Regions from separate parts of the Methylorubrum extorquens genome, predicted to be linked through region 4. Evidence: riboswitches for the same ligand, from Rfam matches in the RefSeq annotation. Region 4 holds a riboswitch; each other region holds the start of a gene.
The links. A riboswitch is a leader RNA that binds a small molecule or an ion and turns the genes downstream of it on or off. The one in region 4 is predicted to bind cobalamin.
Positions count from the first base shown of each region.

Region 1 (3,912 bases), 160 kb from region 4:
ACCGCCGACAGAAAGGTCACGGCTCGTGACGGCATCGTCACCTCAGAAGCTGGTCAGGCGCACGCCGCCGTAGACGGCGAGCCCCGGCCCGAGGAACCCCGTCGGATTCTCGTAGCGACGGTCGAACAGGTTATCGATGCGCCCGAACACGCTGACCGTCTCGCTGACATCGTAGTTGACCGCGAGGTTGACGAGGGTGAAGCCAGGGTTCTTCAGGCGTGGAACGGAGAAGTCCCGGTTGCCGTCGACGAAGGAACCGAGCACGATCACCGTGCCGCTGAAGCTCAGGCCCGGCGAAGGGTTCCAGAACGCCGTGGCGCTGCCCTTGTGTCGCGGTCGGCGCAGAAGCTCCTGGTTGGTGATCTCGTTCTTGGTGACCGTGTTGGTGTAATCGACGCGGCCCGACAGCGTCTCCGTGAACCGGACCGAGGCGAACGCCTCCGCACCGTAGGATACGGCCTTGCCGACGTTCTCGTTCGAGGTGAAGCTCGCGTTGGTGTTGATGAGGTTGGTGAAGTCGTTGCGGTAATAGGTGGCTCCGACCAGAACCCGGTCGCCGAGCGGCTGCTCGAAGCCCGCATCGTAGCCGAGGCTCTCCTCGGGCTTGAGGTTCGGGTTGGCGAAGAAGTTGAACGCCGGGAAGCTCTGGTAGAGTTGGCTCAGCGTCGGCGCCTTGAAGCCCGTCCCGACGCTGCCCTTCAGGCGCGTGTCCGTGAACGGCAAGATGTAACTCGGTGCGACCCGGAATGTGGTGGCCGGGCCGAACTGGTCGTTCTCGTCATGGCGGAGATTGGCGACGAGGAAGGCGCGGTTGAACGGCGTGAGCTGCACCTCGCCGTAACCCGCGGTGTTGCCGTTCCTCGCCCGCAAGGAGTCGGGAACGGAGCCCGGCGAGGTCGTGAACAGGCTCTCCTCGTCCCGCTGGGCGCCGAACAACACGATGTTGCCGGGTGAGAGCAGATAGTCGCCGCGATACTCAAAGCGTGTCCGTTCGCCCAAGCCCGTGGTCCCGTCGGGTGTCGCCAGCGGATCGAGAGGCCCCTGCTGCCGGTTGAACAGGTTCGAGTAGTTGATGGCGAGGATGTTGTGGAAGCCGGCGAACGGCGTCCACTCGGCCTCGTTGCGGGTGAAGATTTGCTGGACCGCCGCCTCGCTGCGGAAGGCCGCGGGTGCCGCCGGGAAGGTGCTGAAGTCGTCGCCGGTCAGCAGCAGCCGTGAGTTGATGAAGCGCGTGACCGAGTTGATGCGGAACGTGTCGGTGAACTGGTAGCCGAACTTCGCCGAGACGGTCTCGTTGTCGTAGAAGTTCGGATGGATCGGGCGCCCGAACGGCACGAGGTCGGGCGGCGTGACGGGGGTTGCGGCCGCCCGGAAATGGGCGACCGAGACCGAGTAGTCGAAGCCGTTCTCGGCACCGCTGATCCGACCCGACTGGTTGAAGGTCCCGAACGAGCCGCCCTCCAGGCGCAGCGACGCCCGCGCCGGCCCCTCGCCGCGCTTGGTCGTGAAGGAAATCACGCCGCCGATGGCGTCCGAGCCGTAGAGGCCGCTCTGGGGGCCGCGCAGCACCTCGATGCGCGCGAGGTCGTCCGTCAGGAGTTGGCCGAAGTCGAACGACCCGTTGCCGTTCGACGGGTCGGTCGCGTCGATGCCATCGATCAGCACCTTGGTGTGGTTGGAGTTGGCGCCTCGGATGAAGACGGAGGTCTGGCCGCCGGGACCACCCGTCTGAACGACGTTGAGGCCCGGCACCTGCTGGAGCGCGTCCGGCACGGTGCGGCGCTGCTGCTGTTCGAGTGTCCGCTCGGTCAGCACGGTCACGCTCGATCCCACCTGGGCGGTCGGTGTCGGCACGCCGGTCGCCGCGACCGAGATTTCGTCGAGGGTGGTCTCGACGCCGGCCGGGGCGGCAGCGAAGGGGGCGGCGGTTTGCTGGGCCGCGGCGGGAGCGCAGGCGAGGATGGGAAGGGCGCAGGACAAAGCCAGCGCTCCGCGAAGCGCGGATCGGCAGAGATGGGGCACGGCGACAGGGCCTCGGGCAACGGCAGTGGCACGTCACCGCGAACGAGGCCTCGGCGCTCGCGTCCCGATGGGATCACGCCGCTTCGACACCCGCCAGGACACCCCGCCCGACGCGTTTCGCGTGTGACCACGACTGACGGCAGGTCTCCTGGCTCGCGGGTCGCTGCCCTCTCACCGTCTTCCCGGGCGAGGCTGCCCAGTGACATGGTGGCGGAAGGCTCGCCGCTTACAGTTGCGGGGGCAGCCGCGGCATTGAGCTTTCGCCCTCACCGCGTTCCCTTTTGATCCCCGAGGGGAACCGTCAAGCGAGTGTTATTTCAGGGCCGCGCGTCGAGTCAATGAAATCGAAGCCCGGACTTCCTCCGTCTTCGTGCCGAACAGCATCCACCCGCTGAACGACGGCTTCGCGCCATTGGCGGACCTCTGCATCCGATCTCACGAAGGTCTGCTTACACAAGAAGAGTAGCCGCACGCATCGAAAGCTGCTGCCGCGGTGGATGGCGGCGCACACCACCCGGTCGCAGGAAGCGGTGCGAGACTCCTGGAGTTTGGCAACAGGCTTCGGGTGGGCAGCGGGGTTTAAGCGGCATCCACCGCCGCTCTCAAACCACCATCGATTGCTGGGCGAAGATGCCCGCCATCGCACCTTGCGATGATGCCTGGGTGACTGAGGGCATTCCGGGGGTGGCGAGGTCACCGGCGGCGTAGATGCCGGGCACGTTGGTTTCGCGGCGCTCGTCGACCTTGAGGGCGATGCCGCCGGGCGTGTCGACCGTGGCGAGGCCCAGTGTTTCATGCAGGCGTGCCGAGGGCTTGTTGCGAGGATGCGCGAACAGGATGTCGACCGGGACATGGAGGCCGGTGTCGACAATGACGCCGGCAGCATCGCCCCCGTGATTCACGACCTCGACGATCCGGCCATCCACGACAGGTACGTTGCGGCTCGCCAGACTGGCGCGGATGTCGGGCTTGATGTCGTGACCGTCGGCGAAGAGCGTCAACGTGTCGGTCCAATCGCGATACAGCTTGGCAAAGTTGTTCGACTGGGGCCCGGACCAGACAAGGCCCCAGTGCCGGCCCGCGACCTCGAAGCCGTCGCAATAGGGGCATGGCACGATGGACTTGCCCCAGCCTTCGGCAAAGCCCGGGACAGCGGGCATTTGATCGGCGACGCCATAGCTCAGGATCAGGCGGCGCGCCCCGAGGCTTTCGCCATCGCCGGTCAGGACGGAAAAATCGTCGATGGCTCCGGAAACGCTGTCGGCCCGCGCGCTGACCAGCCTGATCGTGGGGTAGCGCGCCAACTGCCGGCGCGCCTCGGCCAGGATGTCCGATGGTGGCTTGTGGTCGTGGCCGAGCAGGCCGTGCGAATGGCCAGCGAAGCGGTTACGCGGCAGGCCGGTGTCGAGAACGGTGACCTTGCGGCGGGCACGGCCGAGCTGCAGGGCGCCGGCGAGGCCGGCAAAGCTGCCGCCGATGATGATCACATCATCCATGGTGATGAGCTCCGCGTCGCGAATGGCGGGGGGGCCAAGTCTGGCGCGCGACCGCTTCGGCGGCCTTCCCCTTTGGCTTGCGTTCGCCGACTTTATAAGAATATAAATTTTGAACGCAATTTATTTTTCGAGAAGGGTTTGACATGGCGGAGCGAGATGCCGTTCAGGCCGCCGATTGGAAGGGTCAGGACGGGGGGCGCTGGGTCGCTTACCAAGCCCGGCTCGAAGCCATGCTGGCTCCGTTCGGTAAGGCCGCTCTCGAAGCCGCCGCGCCCGCGGCGGGCGAGCACGTGCTCGACGTCGGCTGCGGCGCTGGCGCATCGAGTTTCGCTCTGGCCGCCCGTGTCGGCGCGAAGGGGCACGTGCTGGGCGTGGACATATCCGAACCGCTGAT
Region 1 is NZ_JALJXF010000001.1:4,417,947-4,421,858, reverse strand. It holds gene J2W78_RS20620 (ABC transporter substrate-binding protein) at 1-35, opposite strand, end outside; gene J2W78_RS20615 (TonB-dependent receptor plug domain-containing protein) at 43-2,022, opposite strand; cobalamin riboswitch at 2,144-2,340, opposite strand; gene J2W78_RS20610 (NAD(P)/FAD-dependent oxidoreductase) at 2,625-3,518, opposite strand; gene J2W78_RS20605 (class I SAM-dependent methyltransferase) at 3,662-3,912, shown strand, end outside.
Region 1: another riboswitch for cobalamin. It lies ahead of J2W78_RS20615 (TonB-dependent receptor plug domain-containing protein); the one in region 4 lies ahead of J2W78_RS21390 (CbtB domain-containing protein).

Region 2 (3,912 bases), 320 kb from region 4:
GGCAGCGGTCAGCTCGAAGCCCTGGCTGCGCACTCCGCCGACCGCCACGGAGGAGCCGCTTCCGTTGGCTTCCGGCGTCAACACGTTCTCCCGGTCGATCCGGAAGGCCGTGCCGGTGAGCGCCAGAGCACCGCCATAGAGGTCGAGCTTGGCCCCGACCTCGTAGCCGATGCCGGTCTCCGGCGCGAACGGCCCGGAGGCGGCGACGGCGGCGGCATCGGGACCGATATTGGGCCGGAAGCTCGTGCCGACATTGGCGTAGAGGGAGAGTTCGGGCAGCGGCTGGTAGACGAGGCCGGCCCGCGGGGTTGCCGCGAAATAGGTCTGATCGACCTGGGAGCGCGGAATGCGCTCGCGGAACGACTGCTCGAAGAAGTCGAAGCGTACGCCGAGCAGCGCCTTCCATTCGGGCGTGAGGACGATCTGGTCCTGCGCGTAGAGGGCGGTGTTGGTGATCCGTTCGAGGTTGTTGCGTGGGATGGTGATCGGCGGCAGCGGCTGGCCGTAGCGCGGATCGTAGATGTCGATGGCGTAGGGGCTCGTGCGGAAGTTCGAGCGCAGGTAGAGCACGCGGCTATCGGTGCTCTCGCGCTCGAAGCCGAGCAGCATGGTGTGGCCGATGCCGGCGGTGTCGAAGCGCCCGACCACCTCGGCTTGGCCGATCGCCGTGTCCCAGCGGTAATCGCGCACGTTGCGGTCGCGCGAGACGGTGCGGTTGTCGGCCGCGATCGCGCGGATCTCGGCGGATTCGCCCTCCAGCGTGCCGGTGTTGAAGTGGGTGGCGAGCCGCATCTGCCAATCGGCGTTGAAGCGGTGATCGACGCGGACCTGCATCGTGTTGTTGGTCTGATAGGTGCTCTGGCCCGGCTCGCCGAGGAACCGCGAGATCGGCAAGAGCCCAAGCCGCCCGTTGAGGGCGATGACGCCGCGGTCGAACACGATGCGGTTGCGCAGAAACTCCGTCTCGACGGTGATCCGCGTGTCCGGGGTGATCTGCCAGCTCAGGACGGGCGCGACGAGCAGCCGGTCGCTGTCGACGAAATCGCGGAAGCTGCCCTGGCGGCCGGCGGCGAGGTTGAAGCGGTAGGCGAGCGTGCCCTCCTCGTTCAGCGCGCCGCCGGTATCGACCGTGCCGCGGAACTGCCCGAACGAGTCCCACAACCCGCCCATCTCGACGAAGCGCTCGACGGTTGGCTGCTTGGTGATGATGTTGACGAGCCCGCCCGGATCGCTGCGCCCGAACAGCCCGCCGCCGGGGCCTTTGAGCACCTCGACGCGCTCGACGTTCTGGGCGTCGGGCGGGGGCGGCGTGCCGCGGTTGAGCGGAAAGCCGTTCTTGTAGATCTCGGAGGTGGTGACGCCGCGGATGGCGTAGCTGAACACGGACAGGCCGCCGAAATTGTTCTGCTGCGCCACGCCCGGCGTATAGTTGAAGACCCGATCGACACGGGTGGCGGCGAGATCCGTGATGACCTCGCGCGGGGCGACCGTGACGATTTGGGGCACGTCGCGCTGGGGCGTATCGGTCTTGGTGCTGCTCACCGCGCGGTCGACGCGGTAGCCCGGCGTCGGCCCGATCAGGCCGATCGTGCCGGCCGCCGCCGTCCGCCCATCGGGCGCGCCGTTGCCGACGCCCCGGCTCCGGCTTTCGCCTTCGACCGCAAGCTCCTCCAGGGTGACCGATTCCTGCGCCCGCGCCTCCGGGACGGTCAGGCCGGCGCAGAGCAGCGCGGCGAGCATCCAATGCGGGCGCCGGATCGGGACGTCGATGGCGTTGAGGCTCGTCCGAACTGTCACAAGGCGCGCTCTGGCTGTTCGGACGCGCGCCCGAGCGGGTGCCCGCCGGGAGCGCAGGGAACGCTCCCACCGATCAGGCACGCCGCCGGAGCACCCCGCCCGGGGGACATCGTCGCGCCAAGGCAGGTCTCCTGGCTCACGGGTCAGCGCCCCCATCTCGGCCTTCCCGGTGCAGGGCACCAGTGACCGTCGGCGACGGAGGCTCGCCGCTCACAGTTGCGGGGGCAGCTTCGGCCTCGCCCGGACGGGCTTACCGAATTCCCTCTTAGCCCTCGGACATGCATCCGGGGGAACCTTGGCCGCAGCAACTTCGCTGCGATGCGGCGCAGGGTCAACATGCCGAACAATGAAATGTAACAACATCACACAGTCTGTGGCCCGCAGAGCACAAGGGTCCAGCAGCAAGTCGCGTGGCGGGTGCGCTTTCTTCATCGGCTCGAACGCGAGGACACGAGCCAATAGCGACGGTCCGATCGGCCTCGTTGTCGGCTGTCGATCGCGAATTAGCGGTGGGTCGAGAGGCCGGCCCCTCACCGCCTCGTGGCGCGCACCAGCCATCGAGAAGATGCATCGAACGATTTTCGAAGGACGGGACCGAGCTTTAGGCAAGATTAACCAAGATCCCGTTCAATGACGAAGGCTTAAGGTTGATCCTTCCCTAATCGGCGAAGCCATCTCGTTTGTCATTCTGGCACAGATAGGCCGGGGATGACGGCGCGAGGCCGTGTGGGATCCGCGTTGTCGAGTACCGCCCGCAATGGACATCGCTGAGCTCGTCCAGAGCCGCTCCGCCCGGCCCGTCATCCGCCGCCGCCGGCGCCCGCCTGTCGCGGCGCTCGCGTTGACCGCCCTCGGCGGTCTCGCGGTCGCCGGGATGCTGCAACCGCAGGATCGGGCCGCGCCTGCCCCCGTGGAAACCGCGCAGGTCTCGGGCGAGACCGAAGGGGCGGAGACCGTGCAGGCCGCGCCCGGCGCGCTGGCCTGGATGCTCGATCCCACCCCCGTTCTCGACACCGCGTCACGCGGCTTCGTCCCGCGGACCCCGCAGGCTTCCGCCTTCCGGGCGCCGCCCGCCTCGGAGCCTTCCGCGCCGGAGCCGGCCCCGACCCTGGCCGCCCTCCCCGCGGACCAAGCCGCCGACGCCGCGCCCGCAGTCACGCCGCGCCCGGCTGCGCCGACGGCCCGCCTCGCCCTCACGGTGCCACTGCCGGTGCGGCGGCCCGACGAATTCCGCTACGAGCCGCGCATGCAGACCGCCCGGGCGGCGACGCCTCGGATCGCCACGGCATCCGCGGCGCGCGCCTCCACCGAGCCGACCCGCAGCGTGTTCAGCGCCGCCGTTACCGACAACCGCAACTTCCTCGAGAAGATGTTCGATCTGCCGGGCTCGGCGCCCGCGCCTGCCTCTGCCTCGGACAAGGCGATGGCCTATGCCGGGCTCGACAGCGGAGCGGTCGATTCGGCGGCGCGGCGGCGCGTCGTGCCCGGCCCGGTCTCCGAGCCGGGGGTCGCCGTCTACGATATCAGCGCCGCCACCGTAACGCTGCCGAGCGGCGAGGTGCTGGAGGCCCATTCCGGCCTCGGCGTCGCCCAGGACAACCCGGACCACGTCCATGTCCGGATGCGCGGCGCCACCCCGCCCGGCGTCTACGATCTGCGGGAGCGCGAGGCCCTGTTCCACGGGGTGCGGGCGATCCGCCTCAACCCGGTCGGCGGCTCGGCCGCCATCCACGGGCGCGACGGCATCCTCGCCCACACCTACATGCTGGGCCCGAGCGGCGCCTCGAACGGCTGCGTCGTGTTCCGGAACTACACCCGCTTCCTCCAGGCGTATCTCAGCGGGCAGGTCCGGCGTCTGGTCGTGGTGCCCGGCACCGCCCCCGGCGTCTTCGCGGGCCGGCGCACCGCCACGCCGCGCCGCTCGGCCTCCGCGGACTAGCGGGTTTCCAAAAGGGATCATCCCTTTGGCGGGATACCGGGGCTGAGCCCCGGCTTCCCATCAACCAGGGCTCTGTCCTGGACCCGCGAAAGGCCTCGTCCTTTCGAAACCTCTGACTTGGGGCTCGGTGAGCCCGTCAGCCTTTGGCGACGGGCTTGAGCTTGAGTTGGTCGATG
Region 2 is NZ_JALJXF010000001.1:4,895,419-4,899,330, reverse strand. It holds gene J2W78_RS22815 (TonB-dependent siderophore receptor) at 1-1,740, opposite strand, end outside; cobalamin riboswitch at 1,902-2,110, opposite strand; gene J2W78_RS22810 (tlde1 domain-containing protein) at 2,555-3,736, shown strand; gene J2W78_RS22805 (YybH family protein) at 3,873-3,912, opposite strand, start outside.
Region 2: another riboswitch for cobalamin. It lies ahead of J2W78_RS22815 (TonB-dependent siderophore receptor); the one in region 4 lies ahead of J2W78_RS21390 (CbtB domain-containing protein).

Region 3 (3,912 bases), 1.2 Mb from region 4:
CGCCGCCCGCTCTGGCTGCTCGACGAGCCGACTGCCGCCCTGGACCTCGCATCGCAGGGTGTTCTCGCCGGACTGATGGGACGCCACCGGGCCGAAGGCGGGCTCGTGGTTGCTGCAACGCACCAAGCCCTCGGCTTGGAAGATGCCCGCGAGCTGCGCATCGCCTTAGCGACATCCGACGCTGTCTCCGAGGCGGCGTACCAGGCAGAGGATTGGCTGTGATCCGTGCCTTCTCCGCCCTCCTCGCCCGCGATCTGAAACTGGCCGCCCGGGTCGGGGGCTCGGGCGCGCTGTCGCTCGTTTTCTTCCTGATGATCGTGGTGCTGGTGCCCTTCGCGCTGGGCCCCGACATGAACCTGCTGTCGCGGATCGGCCCCGCGATTCTCTGGCTGTCGGCAGTGCTTGCAACCCTGATCGGTCTCGACCGGTTGTTTCAGTCGGACGAGGAGGATGGCTCCCTCGACCTGATGACCGCCGCCGCGGTGCCGCTGGAGCTGGTGGTGCTGGCCAAGGTTCTGGCCTCCTGGCTCACCACTGGTCTGCCTCTGGCGCTCGCTTCTCCGCTGTTCGGCCTGCTGGTGGCACTCTCCCCGAAGGCCATGGGTGCCACGGCCCTGACGCTTGCCCTGGGCACGCCGGCCCTGGCCTTCATCGGCGCCGTCGGCGCGGCGTTGACCGCCACCATCCGTCGGGGCGGCCTGATCCTGGCCATTATCGTACTGCCGCTGATGGTGCCGACTCTGATCTTCGGGGTCTCAGCGGCCGAGGCTGCCGTGGGCGGCACGGTGCCGTTCACGACCCCGTTGACGGTGCTGGCCGCCTTGAGCCTGATCGCGGCGGTGGTCGGCACCCTGGCCGCCGCCGCCGCGCTACGCTGGTCGGAGTGACCCTGGCGCGGCGCTCGGGAGGCTGCGTCTCGGTTCGCCGGATCTACTTATCGCAGCCGATGCAGATCCCGGTGTCGATCTTGTCGTTCTTCTTCTCCATGGCGTTCTCGCGATCGGGATTTCCCGAGCCACGAGTCGCACCGCCCGCCCCGGGAGGCGGCATGGTCTGACCGACGGCCGAGGTGTTCGGTGCGTAGATGGTCGAGGTCGGACCACCACCGGTACCGGTCTGCGCCGGCCCTTGGGCGGCAGCGGATGTGGCGAGGGCCGCGACCAGAACCGCGGCAAACGAGAGACGTGTGATCATCGGCAAACTCCCTTGGAGCTGGAACGCACTAGACCCCTGAGGGTTCATGCCGATCCACCGCCGGAAGCTGGCTCACTATCGGTTCTCGCGAGCACCGTTCTATCAAGATCAAGCTCGGCAGCGCTTCTCCGGATTCAGTCAGGCCAGCAGATCGTCGCTTCGCGCAGTCCCATCAGATGGGCTTCGCCGAGCCCGAACGAAGGAGAGGCATCGAACACCTCGCCCGCCACGCTCACCTCGCAGGCTTCGCCGAGAGCGCCACCGGCGCACAGTTCGAGGGCACGTGTGCGGCCTTGCGTCTCCGCGGCCGCGATCCGGATCAGAAGCTTGCCGGCCAAGCGGATATTGCCCGCTGCATCCTCCGGCAACAGGCCGATGCAGGTGATCTCGTCGTCGGTCGCGTGGACGAGGTGGCAATGATCGAGCGTGACGCGTTCACCGACATGGTGACGGGCCGCGGCGGCGAAGGCCGCTGCGTCCGCATGCGCTTCGAATGCGTGAGCGCCGCTCGGGAGCAGAAGGCCGCTCAGGATGAAAACGCATTCGACTCGCATGGAGAACCCCACCGCACGATTGTGACCGCGCAAACTTCGCAATTTGCAGGCCGAAATCGATCAGGGGACGGCGCATTCCGGGAATCGGCGATGTCAGCGGGTCTGTCCGGTCTCGGGAGCGTGGGTGTTCTGGCTGTCGGTCGGGCCGGTCAGCGTGAAGGCGAAGACGACTAGCCCCGCAAGGATCATCAGCGCGACGGGGAACACGAACATCCAACGGGGCATATCTGGCATCCATGAGCGGGCATTCGGAGCACCGAAACCCTTGGGCAGCCGAATGGCTCCGCCTGAGCTGATGAGATCGGAGCCGAACATATGCGACAAATGCATGCCCGATCCGACGCGTCGGCGATTGCTTTGTGCACTGCAACCTGAGAAATCATGGCCATGCCGGATCGCGATGGCGTCGCGGTCCTGCAGCCCTTCTTGGGCGTTTCCTCCCTAGACTTCGGGCCGTCCTTCGGGGCGGCCTTTTTTCTTTTTGGCTGCCATGCGCCCCTGCGCACAGGCCCGATCCGCGATTGTGGATCGCCCCTCGCAACGGGGCACCCCGGGCGACGGGCGCATTGACCGATGCGCAGCCTTGGCGATAGCTTGACCGTTGACGGTTCCCGCAAGGGATCAAAAGGGAACGCGGTGGAGGGCTTTCGAGCCAGATCCCGCGGCTGCCCCCGCAACTGTGAGCGGAGAGCCCTCCATCACCACGTCACTGGGCATGCCTCGCCTGGGAAGACGATGGGGGACAACGACCCGTGAGCCAGGAGACCTGCCGTCAGCCGTGGTCACACGCGAGCCATGCCGGGCGGGGTGTCCCAGCAGGTGTCGAGACGCTGAAGGCTCGTGGCCCGCAGCGGATCGGCCTCGGTCGCGGTGACGTGCCACCGTTGCTGCCGAGGCCTCGTTTCCATCATGTCCCCCCTTCACCGCCGCTCCTGCGGCTGGTCTCTTCTGTCCGCCGTCGCCGCCCTCCCGCTCACACTGTCCGGCCCGGTTCGGGCTCAGGCACTGCTGACGCATCTCGATGAGATCGCGGTGCAAGGCGGTACCGGGATCGGCTTGCCCGCCAACGCGCCGGCCGACGCCGTCGGAGCGGAGGCCGCCGCGGCCCTGCGGACGCCGAGTCTGACGCAGTCCTCGCCCGTCGGCCTCAACCTGCGCACGCCATCGCGCTCGGCGAGCCGTCTCGGTCTCACGCCGCTGGAAACACCGGCAAGCCTCGACATCATCTCGGGCGAGACGATCCGTCTGCGCGGTCAGACCAGCGTGCTGGAAGCCGTGTCGCAGAACGGCACCGGCATCACGGCCTTCGGCTCGCCGGGCAATGGACTCGGCTTCTTCACCGCCCGCGGCTTTGCCGGTCAGAATTCGATCCAGACGCTGTTCGACGGCACCCGGCTCTACGTCGGCGCCAACACCGTTACCTTCCCGTTCGACACGTGGAACGTGGAACGGATCGAGGTGCTGCGCGGGCCGGCCTCGGTTCTCTACGGGGACGGGGCCATCGGCGGCATCGTCAACGTCGTCTCGAAGAAGCCGCTGTTCACGCCGCTCAACGTCGCGCGCTTCGGTCTCGGTGAGGACGGCATCGCCCGCGCGGCGGTCGACTCGACCGGGCCGATCGGCGAGTCGCTCGCCTACCGCCTCAATGTCAGCGGCAACCGTGCCGACGGCTGGATCACGCCGGAGGGCGACTTCCGCAACCTCGCGGTCTCGGGCGCACTGACGCTCCAGGCGAATCCGGATCTGGCCTTCACGCTCAGCCACGATCTCGGCTACCAGGAGCCCACCCGCTACTGGGGCTCGCCGCTGGTGAACGGGCGTGTCCCCGACGCCATCCGCTTCAACAACTACAACGTCCGCGATTCGAAGATCGCCTGGACCGACAACTGGACGCAGTTCCGGACGGAGTGGACCCCCTCGGCCGACGTGACGGTGCGCAACACCGCCTACCGCCTTCAAAGCCGCCGGCATTGGCGCGACGTCGAGCAGTACCGCTTCAACCCGACAACCGGCCTCGTCGACCGCTCCGACTATCTTGAAATCTACCACAGCCAGGAACAGGTCGGGAATCGGTTCGACGCGACCTTCCGCGGTTCCCTTTTCGGGTTAGCCAACACGTTCTCGGCCGGCTTCGACGTGAACCACGTGAGCTTCCGGCACACCA
Region 3 is NZ_JALJXF010000001.1:3,351,031-3,354,942, forward strand. It holds gene ccmA (heme ABC exporter ATP-binding protein CcmA) at 1-222, shown strand, start outside; gene ccmB (heme exporter protein CcmB) at 219-887, shown strand; gene J2W78_RS15835 (hypothetical protein) at 931-1,194, opposite strand; gene J2W78_RS15840 (hypothetical protein) at 1,329-1,748, opposite strand; gene J2W78_RS24755 (hypothetical protein) at 1,842-1,973, opposite strand; cobalamin riboswitch at 2,337-2,536, shown strand; gene J2W78_RS15845 (TonB-dependent receptor) at 2,658-3,912, shown strand, end outside.
Region 3: another riboswitch for cobalamin. It lies ahead of J2W78_RS15845 (TonB-dependent receptor); the one in region 4 lies ahead of J2W78_RS21390 (CbtB domain-containing protein).

Region 4 (3,912 bases):
ATGGCGTCTCGGAAGCAGGCGTCGACTGAGTCCCGATCCTCCGGCGTAATATGATTGAGGAACGTGTCGTAGGTCCACGTGGGCAGGAGTGCTTCGTACCCGAAGATGCGGTCGTGCTGCGGTGAGCGCCAAGCGTCCAGCGTGGCGAGGTCGATCTCCCACACGCCGACATCGCCCGCCTCCAATGCGCGCGCGAGCCGCTCCTCGCTCACCCGCAACGCCGCCTCGGTGCGCAACCGGCCGCCGATCTCGAAGCCGACCATGTGTGCCGCAATCACCGCGCCGGCTTCGTCCCGCATGGGCGTCAGGTAGGTGTCGAACACCTCGCTCCCGCCCAGGTCGAACGGTTGAGCCGGCACATGCACGCTCTCCCCTAGGAACACACGCTCGTAGAGGGGGGCGACGACCGGCCACGTGTCGGGGAACGCTTCGGACATGGGACGGCCGAGTGCGCCGGGGTGTCGGTCCCCGAACAGCCGCGCGGCCGCCTCGTTATAGACGAGGATGCGCTCGGGTCCGCAGGTGAGGCCCGATATGAGGGGGCTGGCGAGCACTTGCTCGACCATGAGCTTGAAACGCTCCGTCCACCGCCCGACCGGGCCGAGCGGCGTCGCGCTCCAGTCATGGTCACGGATGTAGGCGGACATCCCACATTCGCGGCCGATCCACGGCTCAGAAACTTGCGTCATGGATCCATGAGGCGGACGCCGTCGGCCAGGTCAATTGACCGATGTTGGTTTCGTGCGCTTCCGATGCAATGAATGCGACGTGTCCGCTCGCAGTCATGGCATCAACATCTGCTTTCCGCCCTGAGCAGCCCTTTGCCGCGTCAATCAGATTGGGTTTGGAATCCAGAATCGCGCGACGACGCGCGAACTCAAAACTCGATCCCCTCCTGCGCCTTCACGCCTGCGGAAAAATGGTGCTTCACGCTGCCCATCTCGGTGACGAGGTCGGCGGCCTCGATGAGCGCCGGCTTGGCGTTGCGGCCGGTCACGACGACGTGGAGGTCGGGGCGCCGGGCGGCCAGGTCCGCGAGCACCGCCTCAAGGTCGAGGTAGTCGTAGCGCAGGGCGATGTTCAACTCGTCGAGGACGAGCAGGCGGATGCTGGAATCCGCCATCAGCGTCTTGGCCGTGTCCCAGGCGTTGGCGCAGGCGGCGATGTCGCGGGCCTTGTCCTGCGTCTCCCAGGTGAAGCCCTCGCCCAGCGCGTGCCACGCGATTTGATCGCCGAAGTTTTTCAGCGCGCGGGCCTCGCCGGTGTCCCAGGCGCCCTTGATGAACTGCACCACGCCGACCCGGTGGCCGCGCCCGAGCATGCGCAGCACGAGGCCGAGCGCGGCGGTCGTCTTGCCCTTGCCGGGGCCGGTATGGACGATGAGCAGGCCCTTCTCGATCTTCTTCGAGGCGACCTCGGCGTCCTGCACCGCCTTGCGCTTGGCCATCTTTTCGCGGTGGCGGGTATCGTCTTCGGTCATCAAGGATTCTCGCGTGAGGGTTTGACCGTCAGCGGCAGGCCGGCGACGGTGAGCACGACCCGGTCGGCGTCGCGCGCCAACCGCTGGTGCAGCCGCCCGGCCGCATCGCGGAAGCGGCGGGCGAGCGCGTTGTCCGGCACGATGCCGAGGCCGACTTCGTTGGCCACGAGCACCAGCGGGCCCGGCGCCGCGGCGCAGGCCCGTGCCAGGGCGTCGGTGGCCGCTTCGAGATCGGCCTCGGCCAGCAGCAGGTTGGTGAGCCAGAGCGTCAGGCAATCGACCAGTACCGGCCCGGTCGCGGCGGCCACCGCCTCCGGCAGGGCCGTCGGCACGTCGAGGGTCTGCCAGGAGCCCGAGCGCCGCGCCCGGTGCTCATGGATGCGGACGCGCATCTCCTCGTCCCAGGCCTGCGCCGTGGCGATGTAGAGCCAAGGAGCCGGACAGGCCTCGATCAGCCGCTCGGCATAGGCGCTCTTGCCCGAGCGCGCGCCGCCGAGCACCAGGGTCATCCGGTCGGGTGCAGCCTCCGTCATGACCGCCGGTTTGCACCGGGGGCGTCCGTTCACGCAATGGCGCTTTGCAAGGCTGGCCGCTCCGCGTTACAAGCGGCCCGTGACGGTGCCCCGGCAACGGGGTGAAAAGGGAATGCGGTGAGAGGTTTCTCCAAGAACCTCGATTCCGCGGCTGCCCCCGCAACTGTAAGCGGCGAGTTCCTGCCACGAGCCACCGGGTGATCCGGGAAGGCGGCAGGCACGACACCAGCCGCGAGCCAGGAGACCTGCCGTCCCGCGAAGTTTTGTTCTCGAACGCCGCCGGTGGGGCGGCCGGAGCCCGTGACCCGATGACGACTGCGACCCTTCAGACCCAGGCCACCACCCGCTCCGCCGAGGGCGCCCGCGCGCTTCTCGTCGCCGCCTTCCTCGGCCTCGGTCTCGTCTTCGTGGCGGGCTTCGCTCCGGCGACCGTGCTGCACAACGCGGCGCACGATTTCCGCCACGCGCAGAACTTCCCCTGCCACTGATCCGCGTTCCAGCGGCTTCAAGCAGTTCCATGATCACCCGATTGCTGTCGGCGGCGCTCGTCGCCGGCTTCCTCGCGTCCGTCGTCGCGACGGGCCTTCAGCTCGCGCTGACCTCCCCGCTGATCCTTCAAGCGGAGACCTATGAGGGCGAGGGGGCGCATGCCGCCCTCACACCGACAACCGACGCCCCCTTCGCCGCCTTGATCGTACCGGCCCACGCGCCGTCCCAGCACAGTCACGGCGAGGGCGGGCACGACCACGGCAAGGCCGACGAGTGGCAGCCCGCACCGGGCCTGCAGCGCATGGCCTTCACCGGTCTCGCAACGCTGGTCGGCGGCGTCGGCTACGCGCTGCTTCTGGCGGCGGTGATGCTGGCGCTTCGCCGCGAGCCGACCCCGCAGGGCGGCCTCGTCGTCGGCATCGCCGGCTTCCTTGCGGTGGCGCTGGCACCCGCCATCGGCCTGCCGCCGGAACTGCCGGGCATGGGCGCCGCGCCGCTCGTGCTGCGCCAGGCGTGGTGGCTGATGACGGTGGTGGCGACCGGGCTCGGCCTCTACCTGATCGCCGTGCGGCGGGTGCCGCTGACGATCCTGGGCGGCCTCGTCCTCATCGTCGCGCCGCATCTCGCGGGCGCGCCGCAATCGATCGACACCGTGGGCTCGCAGGTGCCGCCGGCCACGGCCGCGCAGTTCGCCGCGCGCTCGCTCGCCATCGGCTTCGTGTTCTGGGCGGTGATCGGGCTGGCCTATGGCTGGGCCTGGGGCCTGTTCGGCCGCGAGGCGGGTGCCCGCGCGAATGCCTGATTCGGACACCGCCATCCTGTCGGTCTGCACCACCTGCCGCGCGGCGGGCGATGCCTCCGAGCCACGCGCCGGGGCCAAGTTGCTGGCCGCTTTGCATGCGGAGGCCGGGCGCGCGCCCGTGCCGGGCCTGACGATCGAGGGGGCCGAGTGCCTCTCGGTCTGCAAGCGGCCCTGCACCGTGGCGGTCGCCTCACCGAACCGCTGGACCTACGTCTACGGCGACTTCGACGCGCTCGAAGACCCCGATACCGCCGCCCGTACCATCCTGGCGGGTCTGCGCCGCTACCTCGAAACCCCCGACGGCGTCGTGCCCTGGCGCGAGCGGCCGGAGGCGTTTCGCAAGGGCGTCGTGGCCCGCATCCCGCCGCTCAAGGCGGCCCGAGGGGAGACCCCATCATGAGCCTCGTCGAAAAGATTCCCTGCACCATCGTCACCGGCTTCCTCGGGGCTGGCAAGACGACGCTCGTGCGCCACACCGTCGAGAACGCCCGCGGGCGCCGGCTCGCGATCATCGTCAACGAGTTCGGCGATCTCGGCTTCGACGGCTCGTTCCTCGCCGCCTGCGGCATCGAGGGCTGCAACGAGGATTCGGTGGTGGAGCTGCCCAA
Region 4 is NZ_JALJXF010000001.1:4,579,340-4,583,251, forward strand. It holds gene J2W78_RS21375 (PAS domain-containing sensor histidine kinase) at 1-647, opposite strand, end outside; gene cobO (cob(I)yrinic acid a,c-diamide adenosyltransferase) at 878-1,480, opposite strand; gene cobU (bifunctional adenosylcobinamide kinase/adenosylcobinamide-phosphate guanylyltransferase) at 1,480-2,013, opposite strand; cobalamin riboswitch at 2,080-2,280, shown strand; gene J2W78_RS21390 (CbtB domain-containing protein) at 2,322-2,501, shown strand; gene J2W78_RS21395 (CbtA family protein) at 2,531-3,304, shown strand; gene J2W78_RS21400 (DUF1636 family protein) at 3,297-3,704, shown strand; gene cobW (cobalamin biosynthesis protein CobW) at 3,701-3,912, shown strand, end outside.